One region of the Rhizobium sp. 05N49 genome, then DNA from elsewhere that is predicted to be linked to it. Evidence: predicted binding sites of a transcription regulator. Region 1 holds the regulator's gene; each other region holds the start of a gene.

Evidence for each region. The regulator PhoB, encoded in region 1, activates phosphate uptake and scavenging genes when phosphate is short. The targets are predictions, from matches to a motif close to TGTCATNNANCTGTCAT.
Region 2: AC1DF8_RS05455 (TIGR03364 family FAD-dependent oxidoreductase) is a predicted target of PhoB. The motif match lies at 2,156-2,172, and genes of this name have one in related genera.
Region 3: AC1DF8_RS02670 (BtaA family protein) is a predicted target of PhoB. The motif match lies at 1,322-1,338, and genes of this name have one in related genera.

Annotation. Positions count from the first base shown of each region.
Region 1 is NZ_JBFTME010000002.1:479,059-483,040, reverse strand. It holds gene AC1DF8_RS06595 (GcrA family cell cycle regulator) at 1-179, shown strand, start outside; gene AC1DF8_RS06590 (pyrroline-5-carboxylate reductase) at 479-1,267, shown strand; gene phoB (phosphate regulon transcriptional regulator PhoB) at 1,401-2,084, opposite strand; gene phoU (phosphate signaling complex protein PhoU) at 2,213-2,926, opposite strand; gene pstB (phosphate ABC transporter ATP-binding protein PstB) at 2,971-3,786, opposite strand; gene pstA (phosphate ABC transporter permease PstA) at 3,801-3,982, opposite strand, start outside.
Region 2 is NZ_JBFTME010000002.1:252,528-256,509, reverse strand. It holds gene AC1DF8_RS05470 (ParA family protein) at 1-200, shown strand, start outside; gene AC1DF8_RS05465 (2'-5' RNA ligase family protein) at 512-982, shown strand; gene AC1DF8_RS05460 (succinylglutamate desuccinylase/aspartoacylase family protein) at 1,053-2,114, shown strand; gene AC1DF8_RS05455 (TIGR03364 family FAD-dependent oxidoreductase) at 2,217-3,347, shown strand; gene phnX (phosphonoacetaldehyde hydrolase) at 3,344-3,982, shown strand, end outside.
Region 3 is NZ_JBFTME010000001.1:519,211-523,192, forward strand. It holds gene AC1DF8_RS02665 (serine hydrolase domain-containing protein) at 1-1,186, opposite strand, end outside; gene AC1DF8_RS02670 (BtaA family protein) at 1,383-2,627, shown strand; gene AC1DF8_RS02675 (methyltransferase domain-containing protein) at 2,642-3,295, shown strand; gene AC1DF8_RS02680 (glycoside hydrolase family 25 protein) at 3,416-3,982, shown strand, end outside.

The sequences.
Region 1 (3,982 bases):
GCCTCGGCCTGACGGAACTGACGGAGCGCACCTGCAAGTGGCCGGTCGGCGATCCGCTGAAGGACGATTTCTACTTCTGCGGCTGCGACTCCCCGGATTCATCGCCCTATTGCAACTACCACCAGCGTCTCGCCTATCAGCCGGTGAGCGAACGCCGCAAGGCTGTCCGGGTCGCCTAATCCGCGATCTTCCAACAGACGCGATGTATCATCACCCCTCCTCGCCTTGCGCGGAGGGGTGATTTTTTAGCCGGCACAGGAACGGCGGAAAACGGTTCCTGACCACGATCTGCGGAAGGCCGATCTCTGCCTGCATCCACCTGCCTGACAATACGAACTTATGTGGCCAAGACCATCGATGCGTTTCAGCCCCAGGGCTGGCATGGACCGGTGGGTCATAGCGCTGTAGCGCGATATTCTGATACAGATGCGGTATTCTGGTCGAGTAGCACGGCGCACATAGTCGCTTGGGGGTGCCAATGGAGATCGATCCAAAGCGGATGACAATGGGGTTCGTCGGGGCGGGCACGATTACCGAGGCTGTCGTCACCGGATTGGGCAAGACAGCGTTTCGCGACGCACCCATCGCGCTGTCACCTCGTAACGCAGGCGTCGCCTCCCGGCTCGCGGCGGCAAACGGGAATGTGTCTATCGCTGTGGGCAACCAGGATGTTCTCGACCGCTCCGATCTCGTATTTTTGGCAGTGAGGCCGCAAATTGCCGAGGAGGTCATCCGCTCGCTTCGATTTCGGCCGGGCCACCATGTCATCAGCTTTGTCGCGGCTACGCCAATGGATCAACTGCTGGCGTGGATCGATCGGCCGGTTCGCCTGAGCCTGGCAATTCCACTTCCGTTCGTCGCCGATCTCCAGGGGGCGACTGCGATCTACCCGCCCGACGAGGTCTCCCACACCCTCTTTTCGGCGCTCGGAACGGCGATCCAGGTTGAAGACAAGCAGGAGTTCGAACTTCTCGCGGTGGCGAGCTGCCTGATGGCCAGCTATTTCGGCATCCTGGACGCGACGTCGACCTGGCTGCAGAGCAAGGGGCTCTCGGGAACGGCTGGCGACGCCTACCTCCGTCAATTGTTTTCCGGCCTCGCCCATGCTGCCCGTTCAAAACCTGTCGCGAGTTTCGATGAACTCATCGGCGAGCATTCGACCAAGGGCGGATTGAACGAACAGGTGCTCGAAGACTTTCGTGCGTTTGGCGGCACTGCGGCTCTGCAAAAGGCTCTTGATCGAATTCTTGTGCGCATCCGTCTGTAAAAAGCAGATCCTTTCGAGGTTCGCTTTCGGCGCCTGGTGTCGGCTTTCGTAAGGAGCTAGGGGTGCCAGATAGACAAACGGGCCGCCCGGCAAGCGAGCGACCCGTCTGGACCTCCGATCACTCGGATTAAGCTTAAGCTTCCATGGAATATCCCGCGCCGCGCACGGTGCGGATGACATCCTGCATGTTGGAGAAATTCAGCGCCTTGCGCAGGCGGCCGACATGGACGTCGACGGTGCGCTCGTCCACGTAAATATCATGGCCCCAGACGCCGTCGAGAAGCTGCGAGCGGGAGAAGACGCGGCCCGGCGAGGACATCAGGAATTCCAGCAGGCGGAATTCGGTCGGGCCGAGGCGGACTTCGCGGCTCTTGCGATGGACGCGGTGCGTTTCGCGATCGAGCTCGATATCACCACATTTCAGAACGGTGGAGAGCACCTCGGGACGGGCGCGTCGGAGCATCGCCTTGACGCGGGCGACGAGTTCCGGCGTGGAGAAGGGCTTGACGACATAGTCGTCCGCGCCGGTCGAAAGACCGCGAACGCGCTCGCTCTCTTCACCGCGCGCCGTCAGCATGATGATCGGCAGGCGCTCGGTTTCCGGCCGCATGCGCAGCCGGCGGCAGAGCTCGATGCCGGAAACGCCCGGCAGCATCCAGTCAAGGATGAGCAGGTCCGGCGTGCGCTCCTGAAGCCGGATTTCGGCTTCGTCGCCACGAAGGATCGTATCCACCTCGAAACCTTCGGCTTCGAGGTTGTAGCGGAGAAGCACGCTCAGCGCCTCTTCATCTTCAACAACTGCAACTCTTGGGATCATGCGTGTCAGTCTCCTAATGCATGATCCTTAAACCGGGGGTGATTTAAGCAAGGGACCATGCAAGACTCGGAATTGGCTGCGACCCTTGCGCGCCCCGACGGGGCGCGCACGCAATCGGCAGGTCCGGATTACTCCGTGACCGCACCAACGGTATTGGAGCTGTCGTCCTTCGGACGCTCGCCCTCCGGCTGGGCGCCGGTTGCCATGTAGTAGATCGTCTCGGCGATGTTGGTCGCGTGGTCGCCGATGCGCTCGATGTTCTTGGCGCAGAAGAGAAGATGCGTGCAGCTCGTGATGTTGCGCGGATCTTCCATCATGTAGGTGAGGAGTTCGCGGAACAGCGAGGTGTACATCGCGTCGATCTCGTCGTCGCGCTCGCGGATGGACTTGGCCTTGTCGGCCGAGCGATTGGTGTAGACGTCGAGCACTTCCTTAAGCTGGACCAGCGCCAGTTCGGAGAGATGCTCGAGACCGCGGGCGAGCTTGCGCGGAACGCCGGTGCTCTGCACCGCGATGACGCGCTTTGCCGTGTTCTTGCCGAGATCGCCGACGCGCTCGAGGTCGGCGGCGATGCGGATCGAACCCATGATCTCGCGAAGGTCGGAGGCCATCGGCTGGCGGCGGGCGATCGTGACGATCGCCTTGTCGTTGATCTCGCGTTCAGCGTGATCGAGGATCACGTCGTCGGAAATGACCTTCTGAGCGAGTGCGGTGTCACCGTTGACCAGCGCGCGAATTGCGTCGGCGCCCATCTGTTCGGCAAGACCACCCATCTCGGAAATGCGCCGGGACAGGAACTTCAGATCGTCGTCATAGGCGGAAAAAATATGTGTCGATGCCATGGGGCTTTGTCCTCGAAAATCGGGAAGGCTTCACATTGCCAAAATCAGCCGAACCGGCCCATGATATAGTCCTGGGTGCGCGGATCGTCCGGATTGGTGAACATCTTGTCAGTATCGTTTTCCTCGACCAGGTTGCCGAGGTGGAACATGGCCGTACGCTGTGATACGCGCGCGGCCTGCTGCATGGAATGCGTCACAATGACGATCGTGTAGTTTTCACGCAGCTCGTGGATCAGCTCTTCGACCTTTGCAGTCGCGATCGGGTCGAGCGCCGAGCAGGGCTCGTCCATCAGGATGACTTCCGGGCTGACGGCGACAGCGCGTGCGATGCACAGACGCTGCTGCTGACCACCGGAAAGGCCGGTACCGGATTCATGCACGCGGTCCTTGACCTCGTTCCAGAGGCCGGCGCGCTGCAGGCTGGTCTCGACGATCTGGTCGAGGTCGGCCTTGGACTTTGCCAGACCGTGAATGCGCGGGCCGTAGGAGACGTTTTCATAGATCGTCTTCGGGAACGGGTTCGGCTTCTGGAACACCATGCCGACGCGGGCGCGGAGTTCGACGACGTCGATATCGGGATCGTAGATATCATCCGTGTCGAGCGTGATCTTGCCGGTCACGCGGCAGCCGTCGATCGTGTCGTTCATGCGGTTCAGCGAACGCAGGAAGGTGGACTTGCCGCAGCCCGAGGGGCCGATCAGCGCGGTCACGGTGTTTTCGCGGATGTTCAGATTGACATCGAAAAGCGCACGCTTCTCGCCGTAATAAACGGAGACATCCTGACCGATCATCTTATACGGAACGTTGCTCATTTTCTGGTCCAGCGCCTTCTCGACTGCGGCTTCCGTCAACATGTTCATGATCTTTACTCCGTTTACCAGCGGCGCTCAAAGCGACGACGCAAGAGGATAGCTCCGATGTTCATGACGATCAGGAACAGGAGCAGGACGATGATGGCACCCGAGGTTCTTTCCACGAATGCGCGCTCGGCTTCGTTGGCCCACATGTAGACCTGAACCGGAAGTGCCGTGGAGGGATCGAGCGGAGTGGCCGGCG
Region 2 (3,982 bases), 230 kb from region 1:
TCGAGCGCGCCGCCTACCGCGACATGTTCGTTTCCGGTGGCAGCCTCTATACGATGGATCCTGCTCGCGTCAGTAATCTCGACAAGGCGCAAGACAATGCCCGTATGCTGGCAGACGATGTCCTTCGTCTCGCACCGCCGAAGGCAGCCCGCGCCAAGTCCGCCAGGAAGGTGGCCGAGGTCGTCAAGAACGCTGCCTAATCCATGCCTAGGCGTGATTGATCCCAGCAGACGGCTGCCGCAAAGGTGGCCGTTTCTGTTTTGAGTATCCTCGCAGTAATGTCTGTTCATGTTTTGTTCTTGACCAGAACGCCGATCCCAGTATGCTCCTCCTCGTAAAAACAAGGAGGCGGGCGATGTTGTCCGTAGTTCAAATGCCTCATTTTCCACTCGATCCGAATAGCGCTGGCCCCCGGAAGAAATCCAATCTCGTCGGGGAATTTCACGACAGGATTTTCTTCGCACTTCGTCCAACTATCGAAGCGGCATCCGAGYCGCTGGACATCGCGCAAGTGTATCGCAATAGACATTCTCTGACCGTGCCCTCGCGGCCCAACGCACTGCTTCATGTCACGCTGAACGGCATCGGCGCCTACCGTCGGCTGCCGGATGATATCGTGTTCAGCGCTGAACAAGTCGCCGCGACAGTGCGCGTCCAACCGTTCGAAATTGTTCTCGACGAAGCCATGAGCTTCACGCATCCGGGCCGACCGCAAGCCTTCGTCATCTGCGGCAGGCAAGAAAACGAAGGCCTGCTGGATCTTCGCAACCAAATCCAGGAAGGTCTCTACGAGGCCGGACTGCCCTATAATGTCGGCGGACATCTGACGCCACACATGACGATGCTCTATGATCGCAAGACCGTTCTGCCCGAAAAGCTCGACCGACCCGTGCGCTGGATGGTACAGGAATTCCTGCTGATCCATAGCATCTATGGGAAGAGCGAGCATCGCGTCGTCAACCGATGGCCCCTGATCGGCTGAGCTGCGCTTGCACCGCGGGTGGGGATTCTTGTAAAACTCCCCACTCAATATGCACATGCGGAGCAAGACAGTGGACGTTTCAGAGATCATCCTCCCCGGCGATACACCAGGTATCGAATGGCGTTTGCCAGTCATGTGCTTCCATGGAAAGGATCCTGCGGCACCCAAGGTCTATATCCAGGCTGCCTTGCACGCCAACGAACTGCCGGGCACGGCGCTCGTGCATTTTCTCTGCGGTAAGCTGCGCCAGGCTGAAAGCGAGGGGCGGATCGCGGGCGACATTACGCTCGTGCCGCAGGCAAACCCTGTTGGAGCGGCACAATCGCATTTTGGTGAATTGCAGGGTCGCTTCGATCTGGGGTCACGAACCAATTTCAATCGCGATTTTCCGCTGATCTCGATCCGTGATCGGGCAGAGCTACTTGACGGATCCGATAATTACCCGGCTATAGATCGGTTGAAACGAGAGCTGATACATATGGCGCTCGGGGCCGATCTGGTGCTCGACCTGCATTGCGATGATGAATCGCTGCAATATGCCTATATCGACGAAGCCTTCTGGCCGGAGGCTGCTGACCTTGCCAATGCGCTCCACATGGAAGCGGTGCTGCTTTCAGATGGCGAGAGTTCCGCCTTCGAAGAGGCGGTCGGTTTTGCGTGGAAGTATGAGGTGCCGGGCGAGCGCAAGGCCAAGCTTCCCGGCAAACTTTCGGTGACTGTGGAACTGCGCGGCCGCCGTGACGTCTATCCCGATATGGCCGAGAAAGACGCCGAGGGGCTGCTGCGCTTCCTCATCGGGCGCGGTGTCGTCAACGGCAAACCTTCCGGAGACAAGACCTTCGCCGGACCTGCCGTGCCGCTCGACAATGTGGAGATCGTGCGTGCGCCGCAGGGTGGTACCGTGCTCTTCCACCGCAATATCGGCGAACATGTCTCGGAAGGAGAGCTTCTGGCGACGATCGTCACCCGGCCCGGCTTTGCCGAAGGGGATATCGATATCCGGGCGCCACAGGATGGGCTGTTTCTCACACGGACATCTGATCGCCTTGTGCGCCGGCGCGGCGACCTGATGAAGATCGCCGCCGACAAGCCAAGCAGGGCGACGCGAAAGGCCGGTACGCTGGAAGACTGACCGGCGTTCTTTTCAACACGCGAATGTAAAGCTCGCGCAACTGTCACACAGGCTTCAAGAAAATCCGCCAAGCCGTTGCAGACATGTTGCGAAGGAGCTTTCATGCCGCATTACGACATTGCGATCGTCGGCGCGGGAATTGTCGGGCTGGCGCATGCGCTGGCGGCGGCAAAGCGCGGCAAACGGGTCGTCGTTGTTGACCGCGACGCCCAGGCAAATGGCGCCTCGGTGCGCAATTTCGGCTTTGTGACGGTGACCGGCCAGCAGGCAGGCGACTGCTGGAACAAGGCACGCAGGGCCCGCGATGTCTGGGCCGAGATCGTCGATGACGCCGGCATTGACGTCCTGCAGCGCGGGCTGCTCCTTGCTGCAAGGCTCGACGAATCCGAAGCCGTCATCGACGCCTTCCTGCGCACGGAAATGGGTGAAGGCTGCGAAAGGCTGACGCTGGACGAAGCACGCCGGCTTGTGCCGGCGCTGCGACCGGAAGCCGGGCGCTTCACACTCTATAGTCCGCATGAACTTCGGGTCGAATCCCGTACAGCCATTCCGCTACTCGCCCGCTATCTCGAAGTCAAATATGGCATCGAGTTCCGCCGCTCCACAGCAGTGAATGCCGTCGAACCGCCGCGGATGGAGACGTCAACCGGTCTGATCGAGGCGGAGACCGTGGTTGTTTGCCCAGGCGACGATTTCAAGAGCCTGTTTCCCGATCGCATCGCTGCCTATAACGTCACACGCTGCAAGCTGCAGATGATGCGTGTCGTGCCGGCCCAGCGGGTTTCGCTGAGCACTGCCGTCATGTCCGATCTCGGGCTTGGACGTTATCTCGGCTATGCCGAATTGCCTGAAGCGACGGCCCTGAAGGCGCGGCTTGACCGCGAATTCAAGCCAGAGCGGGAAAACGGCGTCCACCTGATCGTCACGCAGTCGGAAGACGGATCGCTGATCGTCGGCGACAGCCACCATTACTCCGAAACGCCCGATCCCTTTGGACTGGAGCGGGTCGACCGACTGACCCTCGACGAAATGGATGCCGTGCTCAACCTGCCGGGTCGCTTCATTACCGAGCGCTGGATCGGTACCTATGCCTCCGCTCCAGACCGCTGGCGGTTTACCGACAAGCCTTCCGATGCGCTGCGCATTGTCGTGGTAACCGCAGGCTGCGGTGCTTCGACCGCCTTCGGCATCGGCGAGGAAACCATCGAGGATCTCTACGGGAGCGCAGCATGACACAATTCAAGGCAGTGGTCTTCGACTGGGCCGGCACGGTCATCGATTTCGGATCCTTCGCGCCGATGGGCGCCTTTGTGGAAACCTTCGGCAAGTTCGGCGTCGAGGTGACGATCGCCGACGCGCGCAAGCCGATGGGGCTCCCGAAGCGCGCGCATATCGCCGCGATGCTGGCCGAGCCGCATGTCGCCGCCCGCTGGCAGGCGGCACAAGGCACGCTTCCGGACGAGGCGGCCATCGACCGTGTTTACGAACTCTTCGTGCCGCTGAACGAAGCTGTCGTGAGCGATTATTGCGTGCTGGTGCCTGGAGCGATCAAGACGATCGAATATCTGCGCGAGCGGCAGATGAAGATCGGCTCGACCACAGGCTATACACGCTCGATCATGCAGCGCGTGCTGCCGCTTGCCGCCGAACAAGGTTATGCGCCCGACAATCTGATCTGTGCCGATGATCTGCCGCTTGGCCGACCGACGCCGATCGGCATGTATAAATGCTTCCTCGACCTGATGGTCTATCCGGCCTCTGCCGTGCTGAAGGTCGATGATACCGAACCCGGCATTGCCGAGGGTGCTGCCGCAGGCTGCGTCACCGTTGGCGTCACGCTCTCGGGCAACGAGGCGGGGCTGACATCT
Region 3 (3,982 bases), on a different contig from region 1:
CGGCAAGCCAGGCCTGGCCTTGCGTATATTTGCCCCCCGAACTTGCTGTCGGTGTCCGCATCGTCGCAACAAAGCCTTCCGGCAGAAGCCTCTGTCCATTCCACACACCGTCCTGCAGCAGGAACTGGCCGAAGCGCGCCCAGTCATGCGCCGTGGCATAGAGATAGGAACTGCCGGTAAACGTCCCGCGCTCATCGGCTTCGAAGACCGCGCTCGTCATGCCGAGCGGAGAAAACAGCGCATCGCGGGGATAATCGAAGGCCGCCCGCGGATCACCGACCTTATCCATCCAGATACGGGACAGAAGCACCGCCGTACCGCTGGAATAATGGAAATCCGTGCCCGGCGCGGCCACCAGAGGGGCGCCCGCCGGCAGGGAAACCATATCGGGGTCGAGATAGAGCATGCGCGTCACATCGGCGACGGCGCCATAATCTTCGTTGAAGGCGAGCCCGCTTTCCATGCCGAGCAGGTCGGAGAGTTTGATGTCTCCGCGCGAATCACCGGCCCATTGCGGCAGGAGATGCGTGTCATCGAAGGAGATCTTGCCTGATAGCATCAGCCGGCCGATCAACGCCGCATTCACGGTCTTCGTCATCGACCAGCCGATGAGCGGCGTATCGGCGCCGAAACCCGGCCCATAATTCTCGGCAATGACGCGGCCATCCTGGATGACGACCATCGCCCGCATGGCAGGCCCGGCAAGCGCGGTATCGGCCAGAAGGGCTGCGACCTTCGCATTGCCTGTCGCAGGATCGACACCCTCACCGTCCGGCCATGATGCATCGTTCGCCCCCGCCCGCAGCGCCGACACCAGTGGCACGGCTCTGGCGGCGGCATCGAAATTGCCGTCAGGCACACTCGTGCAGCCGAGGGCGCCGCGATAAAGCGCATAGCTCGGCGCAAACAGACCCATGAAACGCGATGTCACCCGCCCGCCGTCGCGGTCGATCTCGACGCGCATCAGCCTGAGCAACGGATTTCCTGGTGCCTGGACATCATCGTGGAGAACTATGTCGGGATCGCGCCCCGCGATGAAGACATTGGAGCAGACGATCTTGGCAGTATAGCCATTACCCACCTTCAGGAGTTCCGGCGGAGCTATGGAGAGCCACGCGACTGCGCCTACGACGACGAGAATGACGAGCAGGGCCAAGCCCTTGAAGATACGCGGAACAACTCGCATGCAATCCTCCACGGAAGGGAGAGAAGCAGGAAACGCTCCCCGCGAAAAGGGCGAAGCGAAAAGAAGTGTTTCAATCGCCTTCAATTTTCGCTGAGGTCTTCGCGGAGCGCCGTTGAAACCCTGGCCCACAGGGCGCGTCATCAAACTGTAGCAGAGGCGGGTTACACGCCCTGAACGCTAAAAAGGTGACAGACTCATGTCGGAATTTGCACCGGATACCGGCTTCCGCAAGAACCGGAAACTCAAGGCAGCGCTTCTCCGCCACAAGGCTTTTTCCAAGGACGGCTTCTCGGAGCGTCTCTTCGGCATGCTCTTCTCGGGCCTCGTCTATCCGCAGATCTGGGAAGACCCGGACCTCGACATGCAGGCAATGGACCTGAAGCCCAATCACCGCATCGTCACGATCGGTTCGGGCGGCTGCAACATGCTGGCCTACCTCTCCAAGGCGCCGGCTTCGATCGACGTCGTCGATCTCAATCCGCACCACATTGCGCTGAACAGGCTGAAGCTTGCCGCCTTCAAGAACCTGCCGGGCCATTCTGATCTCGTCCGTTTCCTGGCCATGCCGAACGAGAAGTCGAACAGCCGGGTTTTCGACCGCTATCTGTCATCCAATCTCGACGATACGACGCGCGCCTACTGGAACACCCGCAAGTTCGGCCGCCGCCGTGTCACGGTCTTCGACCGCAACATCTATGAAACCGGCCTGCTCGGCCGCTTCATCGGCGCCGCTCACCTTCTTGCCCGCCTGCATGGCGTAAAGCTGCAGGAAATGACCAAGGCCCGTACGATCCGCGAGCAGCGCCAGTTCTTCGACGACCAGATCGCTCCCCTCTTCGAAAAACCCATCGTTCGCTGGATCACCAACCGCAAGAGCTCGCTTTTCGGCCTCGGCATTCCGCCGCAGCAATATGACGAGCTGGCAAGCCTTGCCGCCGACAATTCCATCGCGCCTGTTCTGAAGCACCGCCTTGAAAAACTCGCCTGCCATTTCCCCATGCGCGACAACTACTTCGCCTGGCAGGCTTTCGCACGCCGCTATGCGGATGGCGAGGAAGGCCCGCTCCCGACCTATCTGAAGCCCGAGCATTACGACGTGATCCGCGCCAATGTCGACCGCGTCAACGTCCATCATGCAAGCTTCACCGAGCTTCTGGCCGGCGAGCCGGCTGCCTCGCGCGACCGTTACATCCTGCTCGATGCACAGGACTGGATGACCGACCAGCAGCTCAACGACGTCTGGCGCGAAATCACCCGCACCGCCCGCGAGGGTGCGCGCGTGATCTTCCGCACGGCGGCCGAAAAGAGCATCATCGAAGGCCGCCTCGCCCCTGTAATCCGTGACCAGTGGCACTATTTCGAAGAGCAGTCGCGTGAAATGACCAGCCAGGACCGCTCGGCAATCTACGGCGGCTTCCATATCTACGGGAAGAAGGCGTGAGCAAAGTCAGCGAGATGACCGTCAAGAGCGAGGAACATGCCGACCTGATGGACGGCATGTATCGCTACCAGCGCCATTTCTACGATCTCACCCGCAAATACTATCTTCTCGGCCGCGACCGTACGATCCGCAACCTCGACGTTCCCCAGGGCGGCACGCTGCTTGAAGTCGGCTGCGGTACCGGTCGCAACATGGCGCTCGCCCACAGGCATTTTCCGACGGCCAAGCTCTACGGTCTCGATATTTCCCAGGAAATGCTGATCTCCGCCCGCAAGACCTTCGCCACCAAGGCGACGATACCGGATTTCCGGGTCGCGGATGCCACGGCCTATACGCCGCGCGAATTCGGCGCTGCCGGTTTCGACCGCATTCTGATTTCCTACGCGCTGTCGATGATCCCGGATTGGGAACGCGCGGTGGATGCGTCGATCGCCGCGCTCAATCCCGGCGGCCAGTTGCACATCGTCGATTTCGGCCAGCAGGAAGGCCTGCCTGCCTGGTTCCGCCGCCTGCTGCAGGCATGGCTCGCCAAGTTCCACGTCACACCGCGCTCCAATCTGCGCGAGGTTCTGGAAGCGCAAGCAGCTGAAAACAGCGCGACATTGTCGTTCGACAGGATCGGCGGCGGTTATGCGTGGCGAGCCGCTATTATCAGCAAGCGCTCATAATTCGCTTGTAAATAACCAATTTTTTACGTTGATATTAGAAAAGAGGGTTATACCCTCTGCTGGGCGCGTGTATTCGAAGGTCAGGCTGTGGGGCAGATCCATCATCACGACGGGACATTCATGCGTCGGCTTCTGTTTTGCGTCGTGCCGCTTGCCCTGCTGCTCGCCGGTTGCAGCTCCACGGGTTACGATTATCTCGAGACCGCTTCCATAAAGCCGAAGACCCACTTCAAGGATACCGATCCGCAGGATTTCGGCCCCAAGCGCCCGCAGCAAAACGCAGTCCACGGCATCGACATCTCCAAATGGCAGGGCGATATCGACTGGCAGACGGTGCGCAAATCAGGCGTTGCCTTTGCCTTCATCAAGGCGACCGAAGGCAAGGACAGGATCGACCCGCGCTTCGACGAATACTGGCGCGAGGCAGCGGCCTCAGGCATTCCGCATGCGCCCTACCACTTCTATTATTTCTGCTCCTCCGCCGACGACCAGGCCGACTGGTTCATCCGTAACGTCCCGAAGGAATCGATGCGCCTGCCGCCGGTGCTGGATGTTGAGTGGAATGCAGAATCGAAGACCTGCCGCTTCCGCCCCGATCCGGCCACGGTGCGATCCGAAATGCAGCGCTTCATGAATCGCCTGGAGGCCTATTACGGCAAGCGGCCGATCATCTATACCTCTGTCGAT